One region of the Streptomyces sp. NPDC060027 genome, then DNA from elsewhere that is predicted to be linked to it. Evidence: riboswitches for the same ligand, from Rfam matches in the RefSeq annotation. Region 1 holds a riboswitch; each other region holds the start of a gene.
What was found. A riboswitch is a leader RNA that binds a small molecule or an ion and turns the genes downstream of it on or off. The one in region 1 is predicted to bind thiamine pyrophosphate.
Positions count from the first base shown of each region.

Region 2: another riboswitch for thiamine pyrophosphate. It lies ahead of thiC (phosphomethylpyrimidine synthase ThiC); the one in region 1 lies ahead of ACFWBT_RS06790 (purine-cytosine permease family protein).
Region 3: another riboswitch for thiamine pyrophosphate. It lies ahead of ACFWBT_RS18585 (thiamine ABC transporter substrate binding subunit); the one in region 1 lies ahead of ACFWBT_RS06790 (purine-cytosine permease family protein).

Region 1 covers NZ_JBHWVI010000017.1:535-7,776, reverse strand. The annotation lists gene ACFWBT_RS06805 (DUF5994 family protein) at 1-3, opposite strand, end outside; gene ACFWBT_RS06800 (phospholipase) at 788-2,164, opposite strand; gene ACFWBT_RS06795 (alpha/beta fold hydrolase) at 2,466-3,299, opposite strand; TPP riboswitch at 3,575-3,668, shown strand; gene ACFWBT_RS06790 (purine-cytosine permease family protein) at 3,660-5,060, shown strand; gene thiD (bifunctional hydroxymethylpyrimidine kinase/phosphomethylpyrimidine kinase) at 5,195-5,992, shown strand; gene gndA (NADP-dependent phosphogluconate dehydrogenase) at 6,290-7,242, shown strand, end outside.
Region 2 covers NZ_JBHWVI010000155.1:1,853-9,094, forward strand. The annotation lists gene ACFWBT_RS30125 (LysR family transcriptional regulator) at 107-994, opposite strand; gene ACFWBT_RS30130 (DUF1801 domain-containing protein) at 1,136-1,498, shown strand; gene ACFWBT_RS30135 (VOC family protein) at 1,504-1,890, shown strand; gene thiC (phosphomethylpyrimidine synthase ThiC) at 1,955-3,775, opposite strand; TPP riboswitch at 3,768-3,924, opposite strand; gene ACFWBT_RS30145 (YibE/F family protein) at 3,996-5,507, shown strand; gene ACFWBT_RS30150 (SsgA family sporulation/cell division regulator) at 5,589-6,026, opposite strand; gene ACFWBT_RS30155 (IclR family transcriptional regulator) at 6,127-6,840, opposite strand.
Region 3 covers NZ_JBHWVI010000066.1:13,034-20,275, forward strand. The annotation lists gene ACFWBT_RS18565 (hypothetical protein) at 1-168, opposite strand, end outside; gene ACFWBT_RS18570 (DUF6233 domain-containing protein) at 165-509, opposite strand; gene ACFWBT_RS18575 (carboxymuconolactone decarboxylase family protein) at 699-1,172, shown strand; gene rlmN (23S rRNA (adenine(2503)-C(2))-methyltransferase RlmN) at 1,786-2,892, shown strand; TPP riboswitch at 2,933-3,038, shown strand; gene ACFWBT_RS18585 (thiamine ABC transporter substrate binding subunit) at 3,114-4,202, shown strand; gene ACFWBT_RS18590 (ABC transporter permease) at 4,178-5,881, shown strand; gene ACFWBT_RS18595 (ABC transporter ATP-binding protein) at 5,882-6,904, shown strand; gene ACFWBT_RS18600 (LAETG motif-containing sortase-dependent surface protein) at 6,987-7,242, opposite strand, start outside.

The sequences.
Region 1 (7,242 bases):
CATGGAAGCTCCTGTCTGGGGGCACGCCTTCGGCGTGCCGATGACTCGCGCGCCGTGACCCGGCGGTGAGCGGGGCGGCTCGGTCGAGCCGGGCGACGGGCAGAGCCCGTTGAACTCGGTGGCCGGGGTGCGAACCGCGTGGCCGGGGACTCGGGCTGCCGTCGTGTGTGAGTGCGCGGGCCCTCAGTCGACGGCTCCGCTCCTGTGGTCACTCCGCTCGTCATGGACAAGGCACGGGCGGAATGCGCGGGCGGGACCACGCTCGGCCTCGGAGTGGACGCCGGTTCGGTCCCTGCGTCGTCGGCCCGCATACCCCGGCCGGACCGGCAAGGGGACTTCGGCCGCCGCACGGCCGCGCTCGGGGCGAACGCCTTCGGCCGTCATAGGGCGGAACCTGCCCCGGGCCATGAGCCACCCGGCGTCGTCCTGCGCCGGGGACGAGACCGGCCCGATCACCGGCGTACGACGTGCCCTCGGTTCCCCCACCGTACCCCGCCCGCCGGGATACGGGACTTCGGAGACCGCACGTCTTGCGCAGGCCTGCCCACACCCTTCCCTTCCAGCTCTCGCGCAGATCGCCCCGCTTCCGGTATCCGTGGAGGACCTGGTCTTGTCGAAGGCACCGTTCACCGTTCCGGGCCGGTCGGCCGCGGCCGCCGTGGAACGGACTGTCTGGGAGCCGAACCGGTCCCAGACAGCCCCGACCCCACCGGCCTTGCCGGGCGGGCCCCGCGTGGACCACTCCCCCGCAGGTGCGCCCGCCGCATGACGTGCGGTCTCAGCTGGGCTACGGATAGGTGTAGGTGTTCAGCGTATTCACCGCGGAAGCGGGATCGCCCAGGTCGTAGCGGTCCACGGCGAGGAAGTTGGGCTTCTTGCGGGCGGCCGGCTGGCAGAAGCGGCGGGCGCGGTCGACGAGTTTGGTGTTGTCCGTGGCTGCGGTTCCGGAGAGGGCGGCGTCGCGGAAGTGGTTCATCACGAAGAGGGGGCGGAAGCCCGGCTCGGTGCGGGTGAGCGGGACGTTCGTGCCCGCGTCGTACCAGCGGCTGTAGCAGGACCAGTCGGAGGAGCCGATGCCGGAGCCCATGGACCAGTAGTTCTCGACGGTCCACTCGCGCTGGTACATGACGCCGAAGCTGTCCCGGGTGAGTCCGGCGGACTCGTCGGAGGAACGGCTGTGGTCGGTGAAGATCAGCAGGCGCCGGCCGGCGGCGGTCAGTTCGGCGAGCTTCGGCCAGCCGTTCTCGCGCACGCCGGTCAGGTCGGGGCGGTAGAGAACGTCGGACAGGCCGTTCACGCGGGCGAGTTCGGCGCGCAGGACGCCGGGATCGACGTAGTCCTCCAGGAACACGGTGACGAACTGGTCGGGGTGCTGCTTGAGGAAGTCGACCACGCGCTGCAGGTCGACCCACAGCGCGACCGGCCTGCTGACGAGGGTGCAGCTGTTGTGGCAGAGGATCGCGCCGTCCGGCGTCTGGTGCAGGTCGAGCATGAACCCGCGTACCCCGTCGGCGAGTTGCTGGTTGATGCCGCGCTTCTGATTGGGTACCAGATTGACGAAGGGCGGCGCGAATCCACCGTCCACTCCGTTGGCGTAGGCGTTGTGGGCCGTGAGGAACGTGACCTGGTCCAGGGTGCGTTGATCCTGGGACGGCATGGGCCGGGTCTCGGGCGCGACCGGGGTCAGATACCAGGTGGCGAGGCCGCCCCGCGCGCCGACCGCCAGCTGGGCGGGGTAGTTGGCGCCTGAGGTCTTGGCGCCGACCGTCAAGTAGCGGTCCGTTCCCGGAGCCTTGAGCGTGTACTGGTCGGCGCCGCTCGCGGCCACCTCCCACGCGGCGTCGGCGCTCGAACAGGCCACGGTCCGGGCCTGGTCGCCCACGCGACCCAGACAACTGCCCTTGCTGTCCGCGCTTTCGAGAACGGTCGAGGAACCAAGCGCGCGCAGGGTCCACTGCTGGTGGTCCTCGTTGCCCTTGGGGTTGTGCTGGACGACCGCGCCGGCGCTGTCGGCGGCGTTCAGTCCCGTGGTCGCGCTCTGGACGAAATAGGCGCCCGCGGCCGGAACCTCTGCCGCACCGACGGCATCGGCGGGCGCCGGGACGGCGAGGACGGTGCTCAGTACGGCGGTGGCGGCGAGCAGGGAGCGTGGGCTCGGTCTCATGACACGTGATCCCTTCCTGTGGGGAGCATGAGCATGCCATGTGAGGGTGAGCGCCGACCGTACGGATCGCGTCAACAGTCGGTCTCGCGGCGCGCCAAGGACTCTGCGGGCAGCCCCGTCCGGGGCATGCGGCGCGGCGAACGGGTGCGGAGACCGGGTGCGGAGACCGGGTGCGGAGACCGGGTGCGGAAGACGGCGGCGGCGCTCACGCCCAACACGGGCGCAGCACACCGCCGTTCACCCTCCCTGCGACGTCAGGCAGTGCCCGTGGGACGATGCCGGGCCGTACCGTCGGGCGATGTCAGGTGGTGTCGGAGGGAGTGCCGGGGTGCGCGATCCGCGCGGCGAAGGCGGCGATGTCGGCGACCACGCGTTCGGGCTGTTCCCAGTGGACGACATGGCCGGTGCCCTCGTAGGCGAGGAAGTCGGCGCCGTGCACGGCGTTCAGGATGGTCTGCTGGTCTTCGCGGGGCAGATACTCGTCCTGGTCGCCCCAGATGACGAGGGTGGGCACCAGGATGCCCGCGAGGGTCGCGCCCAGATCGGCGTCGAGGAGACCGCCCAGAGTCTCCTGCCAGACGTACGCGGGGAGTTTGAGGCTCTCCTCGACCATGGTCTCGATGAATCCCCGGGCGATCGGGCGGGCCGCGGTGCCGGCCATGAAGTCCTCGACGAACGCGCGGGGCACGGGATCGGCGAGGCCTTCCACCGCCTCGCGCACCGCGGCCGCCACCGGCTTGTCCGCGAGGGTCCCGGGGACACCGAGCAGAACCAGACCGGCGATGCGGTCGGGGTGGCTGCCGGCGACGATCCGGGCCGGTACGCCGCCGCTGGACGCCCCGACCAGAATCGCGCGGGGGATGTCGGCCGCGTCGAGGAAGGCCACCAGGTCGGCGGCGAAATCGTCGGGAGTGTAGCCCTCGGGAGGCCGGTCCGCATCGCCGTGTCCGCGCTGCGTGGGGGCGTAGCCGTGCAGGGACGCCGGAAGGCGCCTCAGGACGGGCTCGAAGGACCACCAGGAGTCGGCCAGACCGTGCACGAAGACGACCGGTGTGCCACTGGGGTAACCGGCTTCGGCGTACGGGAGGGTGAGCCCTTCCCGCACCTGCGCGGACTTCAGGGAGATCACGGTCACGGCACCCTGCCTCCTTCCGCCCGGCCACCGGGTCCGGGAACCCGGGAGCGGAGAGCGAGCGGCGATCACTTCCGACAGTACCGAGGGGCGGCACGCACCGCGCTGCGGGGAAGCCCGGCCGAGCCACCCGAATGAATCGGAGGTGTTCGGTCGCGTACTGCTCCAGGTGGGTGGCGCGAAGGGCCGTGGGGGTGCCGCCCCCGCGGGGACCGGTGTCCCGGGGCCGGCACCTCCGCCGTACACAGGAGCGAGGGGATGGGGTTACTGTGTCCGTCGTACCGGACACGGGGTGCCCCTCCAGGGGCTGAGATCACACCCGTCGAACCTGAACCAGTTCGTACTGGCGGAGGGATGTCTTCCATGCCATTGGCGCATGTTTTCGACGGGCCGCCCGTCGACAGCCGGCCCGCCGTCTTCGACGGACGTATGCCTGCCGCACCCGGCGACCTGCGGGTGGAGGGGCACGGCATCGAGCCGGTTCCCGAGAACAACCGGTACGGCGGGGCCGGGCGGCTGTTCACCGTGTGGTTCGCCCCGAACCTCACGATGACGGGCGTGTTCACCGGCACCATCGGCATCGCGCTCGGCCTGGACTTCGGCACCGCCCTCGCGGCGGTCGTCCTCGGTACCGTGCTCGGCGCGCTGCCCACCGCCTACCTCAGCACCTGGGGCGGCCTCACCGGCACCGGCCAACTCCCCCTCGCGCGGCTCGCGTTCGGCCGGGCAGTGGTGCTGCCCGGGATGCTCCAGTGGCTGTCCTCGGTCGCCTGGGACGCGTTGATCGGCCTGTTCGGCGGGGACGCGCTGGCGCGGCTGTGCGGCTGGCCGTTCTGGCTCGGCGTGCTGGTCATGATGGTTGCCCAAGGGGCCCTCGGTGTCCTCGGCTACGAAGCGATCCACCGTCTCCAGATCGTCATGACGTTCGTGCTCGCCGTCGCCTTCGCGGTCATCGCCTGGCGGATGCTCGACGGCGTCCACCCCGCCGCGACGGGAGCCGCCGCCGGGGCCGACCGCGCGGGCGCGTTCGTCCTGACCAGCACCATCGCGCTCAGCCTCTCGCTGTCCTGGGCGCCGTACGCCAGTGACTTCAGCCGCTATCTGCCGCGCGCCACCTCCCGCCCGCGGATGTTCTGGTGCACCCTGCTCGGCCTCGTGGTGTCCTTTCTGGCCGTTCAGGTCCTCGGGCTGTGGGGCGCGTCCGTGCTGACCGACCAGACGGCGGCGGGCGTCGACGAGTTGCTGGGCGGCGGGACGGCGGGCGCGTTCGGGCTGCTGGCCGTGGCGCTGGCGGCGGTGTGCAGCAACGCGATGAACGACTACAGCGGTTCGCTGGCCCTGCAGACCCTGGGCGTGCGGATACCGCGTCCGGTGGCCGCCGCGCTGGCCGCCGGGCTCGGCTTCCCCCTGGTGCTGTGGATGCACGCCGCCGACACCACGGCCCGCTTCCAGAACGTGCTGCTGTTCGTGGGCTATTGGATCCCCGGGTTCGTCGCGATCGTCGTCGTCGACTGGATCGCCCGCGGACGGGAGCGCGGCGGCGCCCCGGTCGATCTCGCCGTCGAGACCGCCCGCCCGCGTTCCGGACGGGCGTCACTGGTCGCCTTCGTCGGGGCATTCGGCGCGGCCGTGCCGTTCATGGACACGGGCCTGTACGTCGGTCCGGTGGCCCACGCGCTGCACGGCGCCGACCTCTCCTACTACGTGGCCTTCCTCGTCGCCCTCGCCCTCTACGCCCCGCTGCGGCTGCGCCGCCGCGCCTAGGCACCGTCCGACGGGCCCGTCCGAGGAAACCGTCCGAGGGGCCCGTCCAACACGCCCGCCCGACGCGCCCGTTCGTCGCTCCGCTGGCCGGGAGGGACTCGCGCCGCAAGCCGTATCCGAGAGGAACACCTCGTATGACCACGCCGCCCCGCGTTCTGACCATCGCCGGTTCCGACTCCGGCGGAGGCGCCGGAATCCAGGCCGACCTGAAGACGATGCTGGCGCTGGGCGCCCATGGGATGAGCGTGCTCACCGCGGTGACGGCGCAGAACTCCGTTGGTGTGCAGGGTGCTTGGGAACTGTCCGAGGAGGCGGTGCGCGCCCAGTACCGCAGTGTCGTCGACGACATCGGCGTCCAGGCCGTGAAGACCGGGATGCTGTCGTCGCCCGGACTGGTCACCACGGTCGCCGCACTGCTGTCCGACGTGGCCGCCCCGGTCGTGGTGGACCCGGTGAGCGTCTCCAAGCACGGGGACCGGCTTCTCGCCGACGACGCGCTGGACGCCGTACGGACCCGGTTGCTGCCGCGGGCGACGGTGGCCACCCCGAATCTCGACGAGGTCGCCCAACTCACCGGGCTGAAGGTGAAGGACGAGGAGGGCATGCGCAGGGCCGCCGACCGGTTGCTCGCCTTCGGTCCGCGTTGGGTGCTGGTGAAGGGCGGCCATCTGCCGGGGCAGGCCGTCGATCTGCTCACCGACGGAACGGCGGAGCACTGGCTGCGCGCCCCGCGCCACGACAACCGGCACACGCACGGCACCGGGTGCACGCTCGCCTCGGCCGTCGCGGTGGGCCTGGCCGAGGGCCTGTCGGTGCCGGATGCCGTTCGGCGGGCCAAGGAGTACGTGACCGCCGCCATCGAGGCCGGGTTCGCGCTCGGCGCCGGTATCGGACCGGTGGACCACGGCTGGCGACTGCGCCGGAACCTCTGAGTCCGGGCGCCGTCCCGACGGCCCGGAGCGGCCAAGTCCAGGCGCCGTCCAGAGGACCGGAGCGGTCGGTCCGGGTGCCACCCGGAGGACCGGAGCGGTCGGGTCCGGGTGCCGTCCGGAGGACGGAGCGGTCGGGTCCGGGTGCCGTCCGGAGATCCGAGCGCCCGATGCACCGCACCAGCTGCCTCCGAAGGTGAACACCCCGCCCCCTGTCGTGCGTACTGATCGGCACAGCGACAGTCGTCTGCTCGCCCGTCAGGTACGCGGGGAGGCAGATCCGGATCCAAGGAGCACACCATGAAGGCGACCGCGCAGATCGGCGTCACAGGGCTCGCGGTGATGGGCCGCAATCTGGCCCGCAACTTCGCCCGGAACGGCTACACCGTCGCCGTCCACAACCGCACCCCCGCTCGCACCAAGGCACTCGTCGAGGAGTTCGGACATGAGGGCGCCTTCGTGGCGGCCGAGTCGGCCGAGGAGTTCGTGGCGGCGCTGGAGCGCCCCCGCCGCCTGATGATCATGGTGCAGGCGGGTGCGGCCACCGACGCCGTCATCGAGGAGTTCGCGCCGCTGCTGGAGACCGGCGACATGATCATCGACGGCGGCAACGCCCACTTCACCGACACCCGGCGTCGTGAACAGTCGCTGCGCGAGCGCGGCATCCACTTCGTCGGCGCGGGCGTGTCCGGCGGCGAGGAGGGTGCCCTGCACGGGCCGAGCATCATGCCCGGCGGCTCCCCGGAGTCGTACGCCTCGCTCGGCCCGATGTTCGAGTCGATCAGCGCCAAGGTGGACGGCGAGCCCTGCGCCACGCACATCGGCACGGACGGTGCCGGGCACTTCGTCAAGATGGTGCACAACGGCATCGAGTACGCCGACATGCAGCTGATCGGCGAGGCCTACGACCTGCTCCGCCGCGTCGGCGGCTACACGCCGGCGCAGATAGCGGAGATCTTCCGGCGCTGGAACAAGGGCCGCCTCGACTCGTACCTGATCGAGATCACCGCCGAGGTCCTCGCGCACAAGGACGCCGCCACCGGTGAGCCGTTCGTGGACGTCGTGGTCGACGCCGCCGGGCAGAAGGGCACCGGCCGCTGGACCGTGCAGACCGCCCTCGATCTCGGCTCCCCGGTCACCGCCATCGCGCAGGCGACCTTCGCCCGCGCCGCCTCCAGCCAGGCCGGACTGCGCGCCGCCTACCAAGGCCTGCCCGGCGGCACCCACTGGGACCTGTCGGGAACGGAGGCCGA
Region 2 (7,242 bases), on a different contig from region 1:
TCCCGCTCCGAAGACGGAACCCCCGGCGAATGGGGTCGGGCTCCCGACTCACCGCTCCCGGCTCACAGCTCCCGGCTCCGGCTCCGGCTCCGGCTCCGGCTCCGGTTCAGGGGGAGCCGGTCGCGTCCGTCGCGGCCCGTACGAACTCGCGCACCCGCTCGGTGCTGTTGCCCTCCCTCCACACCAGTCCCCGTTCGATCGGCCGCGCGTCGTGAAGAGGCACGTACGCGACATCGGGTCGGGGGTAGTACTGGCGGGAGTGCTCCCCGACCGGGAGGACACCCCGGCCCATCGCGACCAGAGTCAGCATTTCGGAGAACGACCCGCCGACCGGGCCCTTCGGAACGGGCCTGCCCGAAGGAGTGCGGTCCGGTGTGCGGTCCCGTTTGAACCCCGCCGAGGTCACCGCCGGGTACTGCACCACGGGGTGTTCCGCGAGTACTTCGACGGACACCCGCTCCTCGCCGGCGAGCGGATGACCGGCCGCCACAGCCAGTACCCGTCTCTCCCGCAGCAGCGCCGGGCCGCAGGCCATTCCGTCGAAGGGGAACGAGGCGAGGAGGACGTCGATCGAACCGTCCACCAGACTCGCCCGGGAGTTGGACAGCTGAACCTCCCGTACATCGACCCGGCAATCGGGGTGCCGCTCACCGAACAGACCGACCGCCCTGAGCAGCGCGGGTGCCGTCCATTCGCCGAGGAAGGCGACCCGCAGCTCCCCGGTGACCCCACGACTGGCATCGGCCGCCCTGCGCAGCGCCGCCTCCATCGCGGCGACCAGCGGCACCAGGTCGGCCGCCAGCTGCCGGCCGATCGGAGTGAGCCGGACGGAACGGCTGTTGCGTTCGAACAACGGCCCGCCGACCCTGCGTTCAAGCTTCTTGGTCACCTGGCTGACCCGCCCGGTCGTGATCAGCAACCGCTCCGCGGTCCGGCCGAAGTGCAGTTCCTCGGCCAGGGTCAGGAAGGTCTCGATCTCCAGCCGCTCCAGCATGAATCCCCCCGGCGTTAAATCTGGCTCAACGGTCGTACGTCGATCATGCCTTGATGGCCTCGGTCCCGCGGCGGATCGTAGATGGCGTCCAACCGGCCCCCTTGGGGAGCCCGGGACGCACCCCTCCTGAACAGGACTCACATGAACGCCTCGGACATCACCTCCTACCTGAACGGGCTCGACGGCCCCCTGCGCGACATCGGCGAGAAGATCCGGCCTGTCATCGACTCGGCCCTCCCCGACGGCTCCGGCGCGCTCTGGCACGGCCATCCCACCTGGAGCCTCGGAGCCAAGCCCGGTCAGACCCCGATCTGTCTGCTCAAGGGCTACACGTCCTACGTCACCTTCGGCCTCTGGCGCGGCCAGGAGGTGGCCGATCCATCGGGCCGACTGGTCGCCGGAGCCCGCCAGATGGCCTCGGTGAAGCTCAGCCGTACCGACGAGGTCGACCCCGTCCTCTTCGGTGAGTGGCTCCGCCGCGCCGTCGCCCTGGAGACCAAGTGACCGCGATACGCGTGAAGGCCTTCGACCACCTGGTCCTCAACGTCGCGGACGTCGAACGGTCCCTGGGCTTCTACACCGGGCTTCTCGGACTGGCACCTGTACGCCTTGCCGAGTGGCGAGCAGGCCAGGTCCCGTTCCCGTCGGTGCGGATCACCGCGGAAACCATCATCGACCTGGTGGACGGCCCCCGTGGGGAGTCCAACGTCGACCACATCTGTCTCACCGTGGAACCGCTGGACTGGGACGAGGTCATCGCGTCGGGATCCTTCACCGTGCTTCAGGGTCCCGTCGCACGCTTCGGCGCGCGGGGCAGCGCCACCTCGGTCTACGTCCAGGACCCGGACGGGAACACGGTGGAACTGCGCTGGTACCCACAGGACGCCGCGGCATGACCGGGCGGCCCGAGGGCGGCGGTCCGGGCGTTCCGTGCCCCGGACCGCGCCCCTGTGGAGCGGCTCAGTCGGCCAGCGGCAGGTACACGCGGTTGCCCGCCTCCGCGAACTCCCGGGACTTCTGCAGCATGCCCGCGGAGACCTCCTCCGCGGAGGCGCCTTCGCCCGCGTCACCGCCGAACCGCTCGTTGATGCTCTGACTGATCTTCATCGAGCAGAACTTCGGCCCGCACATGGAGCAGAAGTGGGCCGTCTTGGCGGGCTCGGCCGGCAGCGTCTCGTCGTGGAACTCCCGTGCCGTGTCCGGATCGAGAGCCAGGTTGAACTGGTCCTCCCACCGGAACTCGAAGCGGGCGTCGGAGAGCGCGTCGTCCCAGTCCTGTGCGCCTGGATGCCCCTTGGCGAGATCGGCCGCGTGGGCGGCGATCTTGTAGGTGATGACGCCGGTCTTGACGTCGTCACGGTTGGGCAGGCCCAGATGCTCCTTGGGCGTGACGTAGCAGAGCATGGCCGTGCCCCACCAGGCGATCATCGCGGCACCGATGCCGGAGGTGATGTGGTCGTACGCAGGGGCGATGTCCGTCGTCAGCGGGCCGAGCGTATAGAACGGAGCTTCATCACAGATCTCCTGCTGAAGGTCGATGTTCTCCTTGATCTTGTGCATCGGGACATGCCCCGGGCCTTCGATCATCGTCTGTACTTGAAAACGCTTCGCGATGGTGTTGAGTTCCCCGAGCGTCCTCAACTCCGCGAACTGAGCGGCGTCGTTGGCGTCCGCGATGGAGCCGGGCCGCAGACCGTCGCCGAGCGAGTAGGTGACGTCGTACGCGGCGAGGATCTCGCAGAGTTCCTCGAAGTTCTCGTACAGGAACGACTCCTTGTGGTGCGCGAGGCACCAGGCCGCCATGATCGAGCCGCCGCGCGAGACGATGCCGGTCTTACGGTTCGCGGTGAGCGGCACGTACGCCAGGCGCACGCCCGCGTGGACCGTCATGTAGTCCACGCCCTGCTCGGCCTGTTCGATGACCGTGTCCTTGTAGATCTCCCAGGTCAGCTCCTCGGCGCGGCCGTCGACCTTCTCCAGCGCCTGGTAGAGCGGCACCGTGCCGATGGGAACGGGGGAGTTGCGCAGCACCCACTCGCGGGTGGTGTGGATGTTGCGGCCGGTCGACAGGTCCATGACCGTGTCGGCGCCCCAGCGGGTCGCCCAGGTCATCTTCTCGACCTCCTCCTCGATGGAGGAAGTGACCGCGGAGTTGCCGATGTTGGCGTTGACCTTCACCAGGAACCGCTTGCCGATGATCATCGGCTCGATCTCCGGATGGTTGACGTTGGCGGGCAGCACCGCGCGGCCGGCGGCGATCTCCTCGCGTACGACTTCGCCATCGACGTTCTCCCGGAGCGCCACGAACTCCATCTCGGGCGTGATCTCGCCACGGCGCGCGTAGGCGAGCTGGGTGACCGCCTGCCCGGAGCGCCCCCGGCGCGGCTGACGCGGTCGCCCCGGGAAGACCGCGTCCAGGTTGCGCAGCCCGCCGCGCGGGGACGTGTGCTTGATCCCGTCGTCCTCCGGACGGGCGGGGCGGCCCGCGTACTCTTCGGTGTCGCCGCGGGCGATGATCCAGTTCTCGCGCAGCGGCGCCAGCCCCCTGCGCACATCGGTGTCGATGGTCGGATCGGTGTACGGGCCTGAGGTGTCGTACAGCGTCACGGACTGCCCGTTGGTCAGGTGCACCTGACGAACCGGCACCCGCAGATCGGGACGCGTACCCCCGACATACGCCTTGTGCCAGCCGATGGACTTCCCGGCCTCCCCGTTCAGCGACGGTGAAGCGACCCCGCCCGTCTGGCTGGAGGCAGGCGTGCGTACGTCCTTGTTGGTCATGAGACCTACTCCCTACGCCGGCATTACCCGGTAACAGGTTCAGCGGTCGACGCAGCGGCTTCCGTTCGTCGATGTTTCATGTGAAACATCGCGAAGACGGAGGTCAGCGCCCTCTCAGCCCGGTGCTCCGAGCTCCCGCGTGTGCAAAGGTGCCTCCACGCTAGCGTCATATTTGGCGCGGTGAACAGAGGGCCCTGGTCGTTCTTGCGATGATCGGTCGGTGACAGCACCCCAGCGCTCCCCGTTCCCACCGGCCGAGTCTCCGCGCCGTCCGGGCTCCGACGACGGCCACGGACATGGTTCCGGCAACGGCCATGGGCATGGGCATGGGCCGGGGGGTGGCCATGGTTCCGGACCGGACGGCGGTCACGACGGGCACGGCGGCGAACACGGGCCGGGCGTCGGACAGGGCGGAGGTTCGGGCGGCGGGCACGGGCACTCGCACAGCCACGGTCCTGCCGCGCCGGTCTCCAAGCACCTGCGCAAGGTCATCGCCGCGGTACTGATCCCCTTCGCGGCCGCGGTCGCGGTGGGTCTCGTGGTGCTGTGGCCCGGCGGTGCCCCCTCCCACGAGCGCACCGGTGTCGGCTTCGACCGGCAGACCCAGCAGGCGACGGTCACCAGGATCGACCAGGTGGACTGCAGGTCCGTGAACGCCTCGGGGGAGACCCCGACGGGCGACACCTCCACCGCCGAGGGCTCCTCCGCCCAGCTGCAGGCGACGGGTGAATGCAAGAAGGCGACGATCCGGATCGACACCGGCAAGGACAAGGGCCGCACGTTCACCGAGATCGTTCAGCCGGACCAGTCACGGCAGTTGCACCAGGGCGAGAAAGTCGTCGTCGCGTACGAGCCCTCCGCCCCCAAGGACCTCCAGTACTCGGTCACGGACGCGAACCGGAAGCTTCCCCTGACGCTGCTCGCCGGGATCTTCGCCGTGGTCGTCGTGGTGGTCGGCCGGATGCGCGGCGTCATGGCACTGATCGCCCTGGCCATCAGCTTCATGATCCTGAACTTCTTCATCCTGCCGGCGATCCTGCAGGGCTCGAACCCGCTGGTCGTGGCCGTCGTCGGGTCCAGCGCCATCATGCTGATCGCGCTCTACATGTGCCATGGCCTGTCGGCCCGTACATCCGTGGCGGTGGTCGGCACCCTGCTCTCACTCGTGCTGATCGGCATCCTCGGCTCGGTCTTCATCGACTGGGCCGTGCTGACCGGCAACACGGACGACGACACCGGTCTGATCCATGGCTTGTACCCGTCCATCGACATGAGCGGTCTGCTGCTGGCCGGAGTCATCATCGGTTCGCTCGGTGTTCTCGACGATGTGACGGTGACGCAGACGTCCGCGGTGTGGGAGCTGCACGAAGCCAACCCCACGATGGGCTGGCGTGGCCTCTACCGCGCGGGCATCCGGATCGGCCGCGACCACATCGCGTCGGTCGTCAACACGCTCGTCCTGGCCTACGCGGGCGCCGCACTGCCGCTGCTGCTGCTCTTCTCGATCGCGCAGAGCAGCGTGGGCACCGTGGCCAACAGCGAACTGGTCGCCGAGGAGATCGTGCGCACCCTGGTCGGATCGATCGGCCTGGTCGCCGCCGTGCCGGTGACGACCGCGCTGGCCGCCCTCGTGGTCGCCGCGGACCGTGAAGGGACCGTGACCGGCCCCGTCGAGTCCGCGGGTGCCAGGACGCCGGTACGGAGCGGGAAGGGCCGCCGCCGCAAGCACTGAGCCGTCCGCCCGTGACGCCGGAACCATTCGGCACCCACGCCCCCTTGAGGAAGCGTTACTCCGCTCGGGGGTACGGGTGCTTCAGCCCGCGCTCTGCTCCTCCGCCAGGATGCGGTCGAGCGCTTCGTCGAGAGATGTGTCGAAACCGGCGAGGGAGCGCTCCTGCCCGAGCGGCACCAGCTTGTCCGTACGGTCGAGGAAGGCGACGAGTGGTGCGGCCCCGGACCGGAACAGGGCGTGATCTCCTCCGACCTGAAGCCGGATCAGCACCTCACCGAACGCCTCCGGGTCGGCCGGAGCGATGTGCACATCACCGTCACCGCACGGCCTGCCCACCCCGTCGATCAGCAGCTCCCGACCGAACGCCCAGGTCACGGGCGCGTCTCCGGGCAAGTGGAAGGTCAACCGCACCGCGTACGGATCACAGGTCTCGTATCGCAGCTCCACCGGAATGCGGAAGGACAGCTCCTCGGACACGAGGAAGCTCATCATGACCTCTGCCTGCACCGACTCGCGCATCGCCTACCCCGTCGTTTGCCATCGACTGGCCAGGAATCATCCCCCTGACACTGCTGGAAATATTGCTCACCGTGCACGACAGATCACAAGGAGTGAGTTTTCAGATACTGATAGAGATGGCGAGTGTCCCTAGCAGCCTGCCGATTTCGCTCTGCAGCTTCTGTGCCGCGGGCAGCAGTCGGTCGACCTGGTGGGACGGGAAGGAAATGGCCATGGTCGCGGCGGTACTGCCCGCCGTGATCGGGATCGCGGCACAGACCGCGCCCAGCGCGTACTCCTGCCGCTCGACCACCGGTTCCATCCGCCCCATCCGTTCGAGCCGCCTCAGCAGGCGGTCCTTGTCACGCACCGTGTAGGGGGTGATCGACTGCACCGGGTACCGATCGAGGTGGTCCCGCCGGGACTTGTCGTCCAGCTGGGACAACAGACACTGACCGATCGCGTGGGCGTGCGCAGTCTCCCGGAAGTCGGCCCACTCCTCGACCGCGGGATTCGCCGGAGTGTCGGCGACACACACGACCTCGATCTCGCCGTCGCGGTAGGTCGCGTAGTACACGGGGGCGCCGATCGCGTCGCGCCAGTGCGCGAGCGTGTCACTCACCGTGCTGCGACGTTTCTGCTGGGCTCCGCTGCTGCTCAGCCGTTCGGCGGCCTCACCGAGGTAGAACAGCCCTCTGTCCCGGCGCAGATAACCCTCGTGAACAAGGGTGCGCAGCAGGTGGTACGCGGTCGGCAGCGCGAGTCCCGCCTCCCGCGCGAGCTGTTTGGCAGGTGCGCCGTGTTCCCGCGAGGCGACGGCCTCCAGCAGACGCATGGCCCGCTGCACCGAGCCGATCAACGTGGTGGACTGGGAATCCAGCGGGGTGACTTCGGGCTCCGCCGGAAGGTTTCGGGCGAGCCGTGCCGCCCCGGGAGCCGCGGAGCGCGGACTGCGGGTCACCGACGGCAGTGTGCGCCCGGTGAGCCCGTCCGCCGGCAGGGCGCGCCGCGTGGGTGTCTCCACCGGAGACCGCGGCGGCGCCGACTCCGCCGGCGAAACCGACGCGGAGCGTGAAAGAGGCGGCTCCCCCGGCGAGGTGCGCGGCTGGACCGGTGGAACGCGTGCCGCTGCGGGCATGCCCGATCGCTGGAAGGGCGGAGCGACTGATGGTGCGGGTGCGGTGTCAACCGTGGCCAAGGGGCACTCCCGAAGCGCGAGGAGGACCGCCCGTGCGGG
Region 3 (7,242 bases), on a different contig from region 1:
GTCCGGGAGGCCCGCCCGGCGCAGGAACTCGACCAGATCGGCGTCGCTGTGGGCGATGCCGGCGTTCCGGGCGCGGATCGTCACCCGGCGGCCGCCGGTTCCCGCCGCGCGCTGGACGACGATGGGTGCGCCGCACCCATCCTCGGGCTGTGCGTTTTCGTGGTTCACAGGACACCCAGATCCGTGTCGGGGCGGCAGTACGGGCAGGCCGTGACGCCGTCTTCGGTGAGCGCCCTGAGGGCCTGCTCGCGTGCCAGTGGTTTCGTGTTCTTTCCCGCCATGCCGCAGTCGCCCGTGTGGACGGCGTCGGGGGTGGCCCTGCCGTCGCCCGCACGCCGCATCGCGAGCTTCCATCCGCGGGGCGGTGGGGGCAAGGCGCGGGCGGCGCGGGTGGCCATGACTTCCTGCCGCTCCAGTTCGGCGATGGTGGCGTCGGTGCGGCGCAGTTGCCAGAGCAGCCATGCGCGGACGCTGCGCAAGTGCTCCAGGCGAGACACTGATTCGTACACGTATTCGATTCTAGGGCTTGGCGTGACGTCGTGGCAGCACTCTGCCCGTGTCGCTGTCGTCGCCGGGGTTGGCGCTGGTGGCCCTCCCGGTCGCGGCGAGGAGACGCAGGTCACATTCAGGCGTGTCACATCGTGGGGGAGCGTTCCGTCGAAGAGGTGTAACCACGAACGACGACACAGGAGCGCATCATGGAAGCTCGGTTGAACCTCTTCGCCAGCCCGGTCGCGGCCAAGTTCACCAGGCACATCGTCGCCGCGGGCAAGGCGCTCGAGGACTCGGGTCTGCCGGCCGCGACGCAGGAACTGGTGAAGCTGCGCGCCAGCCAGATCAACGGCTGCGGGTTCTGCACCGACATGCACACCAAGGACGCCACCGCCGCGGGTGAGACCTCGGTGCGTCTCAACCTGGTCGCGGCCTGGCGGGAGGCCACGGTGTTCACCGACGCCGAGCGCGCCGCCCTGGAGCTGACGGAGCAGGGCACCCGCATCGCCGACGCGGCCGGCGGGGTCACGGACGAGTGCTGGGCGAACGCCGCCAAGTACTACGACGAGGAGCAGCTCGCCGCGCTGGTGTGCTGCATCGCCGTCATCAACGCGTTCAACCGCGGGAACGTCATCGTCCAGCAGCCCGCGGGCGGCTACCAGCCCGGCCAGTTCGCGTAACCCGCGACCGCTCGGGCCGTCCGGGTCTGCTCGGGACCGCCGGGGGACCCGTCCGGGCCGTCGACGGTGGCCGCGGCCGCACGCGCTCCGGGCGCCCCTCTCGCGGGGGCTCGGAGCGGCGGCCCGCGCCACCTGCCCCCGCGTCGGCGGCTGTACCGCTCGCCGGGCTGCCCGCCGTCTGGAGATCGTCGGTCGCTGGCACCGGAGACGCGGGCCACCGCCCGGGCGGCCGATGGCCGCGTCTTCAGCACGGTGCGGGCGAGGACGCCGACGGCGAGGTGGACCGGGGCGCAGGCGGTCATGTGGAGCATGCCGAGCAGTCCTCCGCGCGGCAACGGGCCGGCTCGCGGCGGAGTCGATGAACCGCGGGAACGGCGAGAAGTACAGCAGAAGCGCCTTCCTGTTCAGGCCGGTGATCCCGGCGCCCCCGAGTGCGATTGATCCCGGCGCCCCTGAGTGCGATCCGCCGGCGCGAGGAGTCCCCTGGGTCGCCCCGGGGTCGCTCCGGGGCGACCCAGGGGCGACTGCTGATGACAGCGGGCACCCGTGGGTAACCGCCCGCACCCCGGTCCGGCCTGGGCCACCCGAGTCGATCTGCGACACTGGAAGAGTTATGCCTGCACCCGGAGAACTCACCTTTGTCGCGCCGCGCGGAGCCAAGAAGCCGCCGCGGCACCTTGCCGATCTCACGCCTGCCGAGCGCAAAGAGGCGGTTGCCGCGATCGGTGAGAAGCCGTTTCGCGCCAAGCAGCTCTCGCAGCACTACTTCGCCCGGTTCGCGCACGACCCCGCAGAGTGGACGGACATCCCGGCCGCCTCGCGCGGCAAGCTCCAGGAGGCGCTGCTTCCCGAGCTGATGACGGTCGTACGGCATCTGTCGACCGACCAGGACACCACGCGCAAGACCCTGTGGCGGCTCTTCGACGGCACGCTCGTCGAGTCCGTGCTGATGCGGTACCCGGACCGGGTGACCATGTGCATCAGCTCGCAGGCGGGCTGCGGAATGAACTGCCCGTTCTGCGCCACCGGGCAGGCCGGCCTCGACCGGAACCTGTCGACCGGCGAGATCGTGCACCAGATCGTCGACGGTATGCGGGCGCTGCGCGACGGCGAGATCCCCGGGGGTCCCGCGCGGCTGAGCAACATCGTCTTCATGGGCATGGGTGAGCCGCTCGCCAACTACAAGCGCGTGGTCGGAGCGATCCGGGCCCTCACCGACCCCGAGCCGGACGGGCTCGGGCTCTCGCAGCGCGGTATCACCGTGTCGACGGTCGGGCTGGTCCCCGCCATCAACCGGTTCTCCGACGAGGGCTTCAAGTGCCGGCTCGCGATCTCCCTGCACGCCCCGGACGACGAGCTGCGCGACACCCTCGTCCCCGTGAACACACGGTGGAAGGTGCGCGAGGTGCTGGACGCCGGTTGGGAGTACGCGGACAGGTCCGGGCGGCGCCTGTCCATCGAGTACGCGATGATCCGGGACATCAACGATCAGGCGTGGCGTGGTGACCGGCTCGGGCGGATGCTCAAGGGCAGGCCCGTGCATGTCAACCTCATCCCGCTGAACCCGACCCCGGGTTCGAAGTGGACCGCCTCGCGGCCCGAGGACGAGAAGGCGTTTGTCGAGGCGATCGCCGCCCATGGCGTGACGGTGACCGTCCGGGACACCCGTGGCCAGGAGATCGACGGAGCGTGTGGTCAGCTCGCCGCGACCGAGCGGTAGTCTGAGCCGAGTCAGTATCTCTTCGTATTCCGACATCTTCATATTCCGACAGGGGAGCGCCACAGCGCTGAGAGTGCGGGACAGCCCGCAGACCCTCTGAACCTTGCCCAGGTCATTCTGGGTAGGAAGTTCGGTCGTTACTCAAGCTGTTGCGCCCTGCCCGGGACCGTCAGAGGTCCCGGGCAGGGCCGCGTCTCTTCCTGGTCACCCAGGAGGAATCAGTGAGCATCACCAACAGGCGGTTCGCGGCCCTGGCCGTCGGGCTCGGCCTTGTCACGCTGCCGGCACTGTCCGCGTGCGACTCGTCCGACGCCGGCGGCTCGGGCGATCCGAAGACGATCACGCTCGTCAGCCACGACTCGTTCGTCGTGTCGAAGAGCGTGCTCAAGGACTTCGAGAAGCAGTCCGGGTACAAGGTCCGGGTCCTCAAGGACGGCGACGCCGGGCAGGCCGTCAACAAGGCCATCCTGACCAAGGACAACCCGCAGGGCGACGTCTTCTTCGGCGTCGACAACACCCTGCTCTCCCGCGCGCTCGACAACGGGCTGTTCCAGCCGTACGTGGCCAAGGGCGCGGATCTGGTCCTGCCCGAGTACCGGACCGACCAGGACAAGCACCGGGTCACGCCCATCGACTCGGGCGACATCTGCGTCAACTACGACAAGGCCTACTTCAGCGAGCATAAGCTGAAGCCGCCGCAGTCCTTCGACGACCTGGTCAAGCCCGCGTACAAGGACCTCCTCGTCACCGAGAACGCCTCCACGTCCTCGCCCGGCCTCGGCTTCCTGCTCGGCTCCGCCGCGCACTACGGCGATGGGGGCTGGGAGGGCTACTGGAAGAAGCTCAAGGCCAACGGCGTGAAGGTCGTGGACGGCTGGGAGCAGGCCTACAACGAGGAGTTCTCGGGGTCCGCCGGCGGCAAGAAGGCCAAGGGCGACCGGCCGCTCGTCGTCTCGTACGCCTCCTCGCCGCCCGCCGAGGTCATCTACGCCGACCCGAAGCCCAGCACCGCTCCGACCGGTGTCGCGACCGGCACCTGCTTCCGGCAGGTCGAGTACGCGGGTCTGCTCAGCGGCGCCGCGAACGCCAAGGGCGGCAAGGCGCTCCTCGACTTCATGCTCACCAAGGAGTTCCAGGACGACATGCCGCTCAACATGTTCGTCTACCCGGTGCGCGAGGCCGCGCAGGTGCCGCCGGAGTTCACGCGGTACGGGCCGCCGGCCAAGGACCCCGAGACCCTGGCCCCCGAGAAGATCGCCGCCGAACGCGACCACTGGGTCAAGTCGTGGACCTCGCTCGTACTGAAGTAGCCGAGGGAGCAGGCCGAGCCGACGGGACCGGCGGAGCTCCGCCGAAGGCCCGTGGGCGGAACGCGGCGCGGCTCGGCCTGATGGCCCTGCCCGTCGCGTTCTTCGCCGTCTTCTTCGCCTACCCCGTCGTCGCGATCGTCTCGCGCGGGCTCCACGCGGACGGCGGCTGGCAACTGGGCCGGATCTGGGAGGTGCCGGCCCAGTCCGACATCCGGCACGTGCTGTGGTTCACCACCTGGCAGGCGCTCGCCTCGACGGTGCTCACGCTGCTGGTCGCGCTCCCCGGCGCGTATGTCTTCGCGCGCTTCGACTTCCGGGGCAAGCAGATTCTCCGGGCCGTGGTGACCGTGCCCTTCGTGCTGCCCACCGTGGTCGTCGGCACGGCGTTCCTCGCGCTGGTCGGCCGCGGCGGGCTGCTCGACGAGCTGTGGGGTGTGCGCCTCGACACCACGGTGTGGGCGATCCTGCTCGCGCACGTCTTCTTCAACTACGCGGTCGTCGTACGGACCGTCGGCGGACTCTGGTCGCAGCTCGACCCGCGCCAGGAGGAGGCCGCGCGCGTGCTCGGCGCCTCGCGCTTCGCGGCGTGGCGCAGGGTGACGCTGCCGGCGCTCGGGCCGGCCGTGGCCGCAGCGGCCCTCATGGTCTTCCTCTTCACCTTCACCTCGTTCGGTGTGGTGCAGATCCTCGGCGGCCCCACGTTCTCGACCCTGGAGGTCGAGATCTACCGGCAGACCTCCGAGATCTTCGACCTCGCGACGGCGGCGGTGCTGACGATCGTCCAGTTCGTGGCGGTGGGCGTGATCCTCGCCGTACACGCGGCGACCGTACGCCGACGGGAGACCGCCCTGCGTCTGGTGGCCCCGGAGACGACCGCGCGCCGGCCGCGCGGGGCCGGGCAGTGGGCGCTGCTCGCGGGAGTGCTGGCCAGCATCGGCGTCCTCCTCGTGCTGCCGCTCGCGGTTCTCGTCCAGCGCTCCCTCGACGCCCCGGGACTCGGTTACTACCGGGCGCTGGCCGACGACGACGGAGGCGTCTTCCTCGTCGCCCCGATCGAGGCGATCGGCAACTCGCTGGAGTACGCGCTCGCCGCCACCGCCATCGCCGTGGTGATCGGCGGTCTGGCGGCGGCGGCCCTCACCCGGCGCGCCGGCCGCCTCCTGCGGGGCTTCGACGCGCTGCTCATGCTGCCGCTCGGCGTTTCCGCGGTGACCGTGGGTTTCGGGTTCCTGATCGCGCTGGACGAGCCGCCCCTGGATCTGCGCGGCAGCTGGATCCTGGTTCCGCTGGCGCAGGCGCTGGTGGGTGTCCCCTTCGTCGTACGGACGATGCTGCCCGTGCTGCGCGCGGTGGACGGGCGGCTGCGGGAGGCCGCGGCCGTGCTCGGGGCGTCGCCGTGGCGGGTGTGGCGCGAGGTCGATCTGCCGATGGTGCGGCGGGCGCTGCTGATCGCGGCCGGATTCGCCTTCGCCGTCTCCCTCGGGGAGTTCGGGGCGACGGTCTTCATCGCACGGCCCGACAACCCGACGCTGCCGGTCGCCGTGGCCCGGCTGCTCGGGCGGGCGGGCGATCTCAACTACGGCCAGGCGATGGCCCTCTCGACGATTCTGATGGTGGTGTGCGCGGTGGCGCTGCTGCTGTTGGAGCGGATGCGGACAGACCGGACCGGGGAGTTCTAGATGCTGCTGAGTCTGCAGGGCGCGACCGTACGCTTCGGCGGCCGGGCCGTGCTCGACGCCGTCGACCTCGATGTCGCCGAGCACGAGATCGTGTGCGTGCTCGGGCCGAGCGGCAGCGGCAAGTCCACGCTGCTGCGGACGGTGGCCGGACTGCAGGCCCTGGACGCGGGTCGCGTGCTGCTGGACGGACAGGACCAGGCGGGCGTCCCCGCGCACAAGCGGGGCGTCGGTCTGATGTTCCAGGACCATCAGCTCTTCCCACAGCGGGACGTGGGCGGCAACGTGGCCTTCGGGCTGCGGATGCACGGCACGTCGAGGAGCGGACAGGCGGCCCGGGTGGGGGAGTTGCTGGACCTGGTCGGACTGCCCGGAGCCCGCGGCCGCGCCGTCGCCTCCCTCTCCGGGGGCGAGCAGCAGCGCGTCGCGCTGGCCCGTGCCCTGGCGCCCCGCCCCCGTCTGCTGATGCTCGACGAACCGCTCGGCCAGCTGGACCGCTCGCTGCGCGAACGGCTGGTCGTCGAACTCCGTGACCTCTTCGGCGAGTTGGGGACCACGGTGCTCGCGGTCACCCACGACCAGGGCGAGGCCTTCGCACTCGCCGACCGGGTCGTGGTGATGCGCGACGGGCGGATCGCCCAGTCCGGTACGCCACTTGAGGTCTGGCAGCGTCCCGCGGACGCGTTCGTGGCCCGCTTCCTCGGCTTCGACAACGTGGTCGAGGCGACGGTGAGCGCGGCGGCCGCCGACACCCCGTGGGGCAAGGTCCCGGTGCCCGAGGGCGCCCCCCAGGGACCCGGCACGCTCCTCGTGCGGCCCGCCGGTGTACGGCTCGTGGCCCCGGCGGACGGGCTGCGCTGCACGGTCGCCGCACGCACTTTCCGGGGCACCCACGTCGCCGTACAGCTTCAGCCGCGGGACGCGCCCCGGCTGGAGGCGGCGTGCGCGCTGCGGGACGCACCGGAGCCCGGTGACGTGGTCGGGGTGGAGTTCGACGCCGCCGAGATCGTCGTGCTCGGGGAGTAGTACGCCGAGACCGTCGGGCCCGGACAGCCGTGTGGCCCGCCCCGGTTGAGGAGGGGGGCCACACGGTCGTACTGGATGCGGGTCAGTTGGCCTTCGCGGCGCCGCGGCGGCGCATGCCGAAGAAGACCGCTCCGCCACCGACGACGACGAGCGCACCGGCGATACCGGCGATCATCGGGGTGTTGGAGTCCGCGCCGGTCTCGGCGAGGTTGGACTCACCGGCCGCCGCGGACGGCTGGTTGTCGCCCGGCGTCGCCGGGGCAGCGCTGCTCTCCGAGTCCGACGGGGTCGCCGAGTCGGAAGGCGTCTCCGAGCCGGAGGGGGTCTCCGACGGCTCC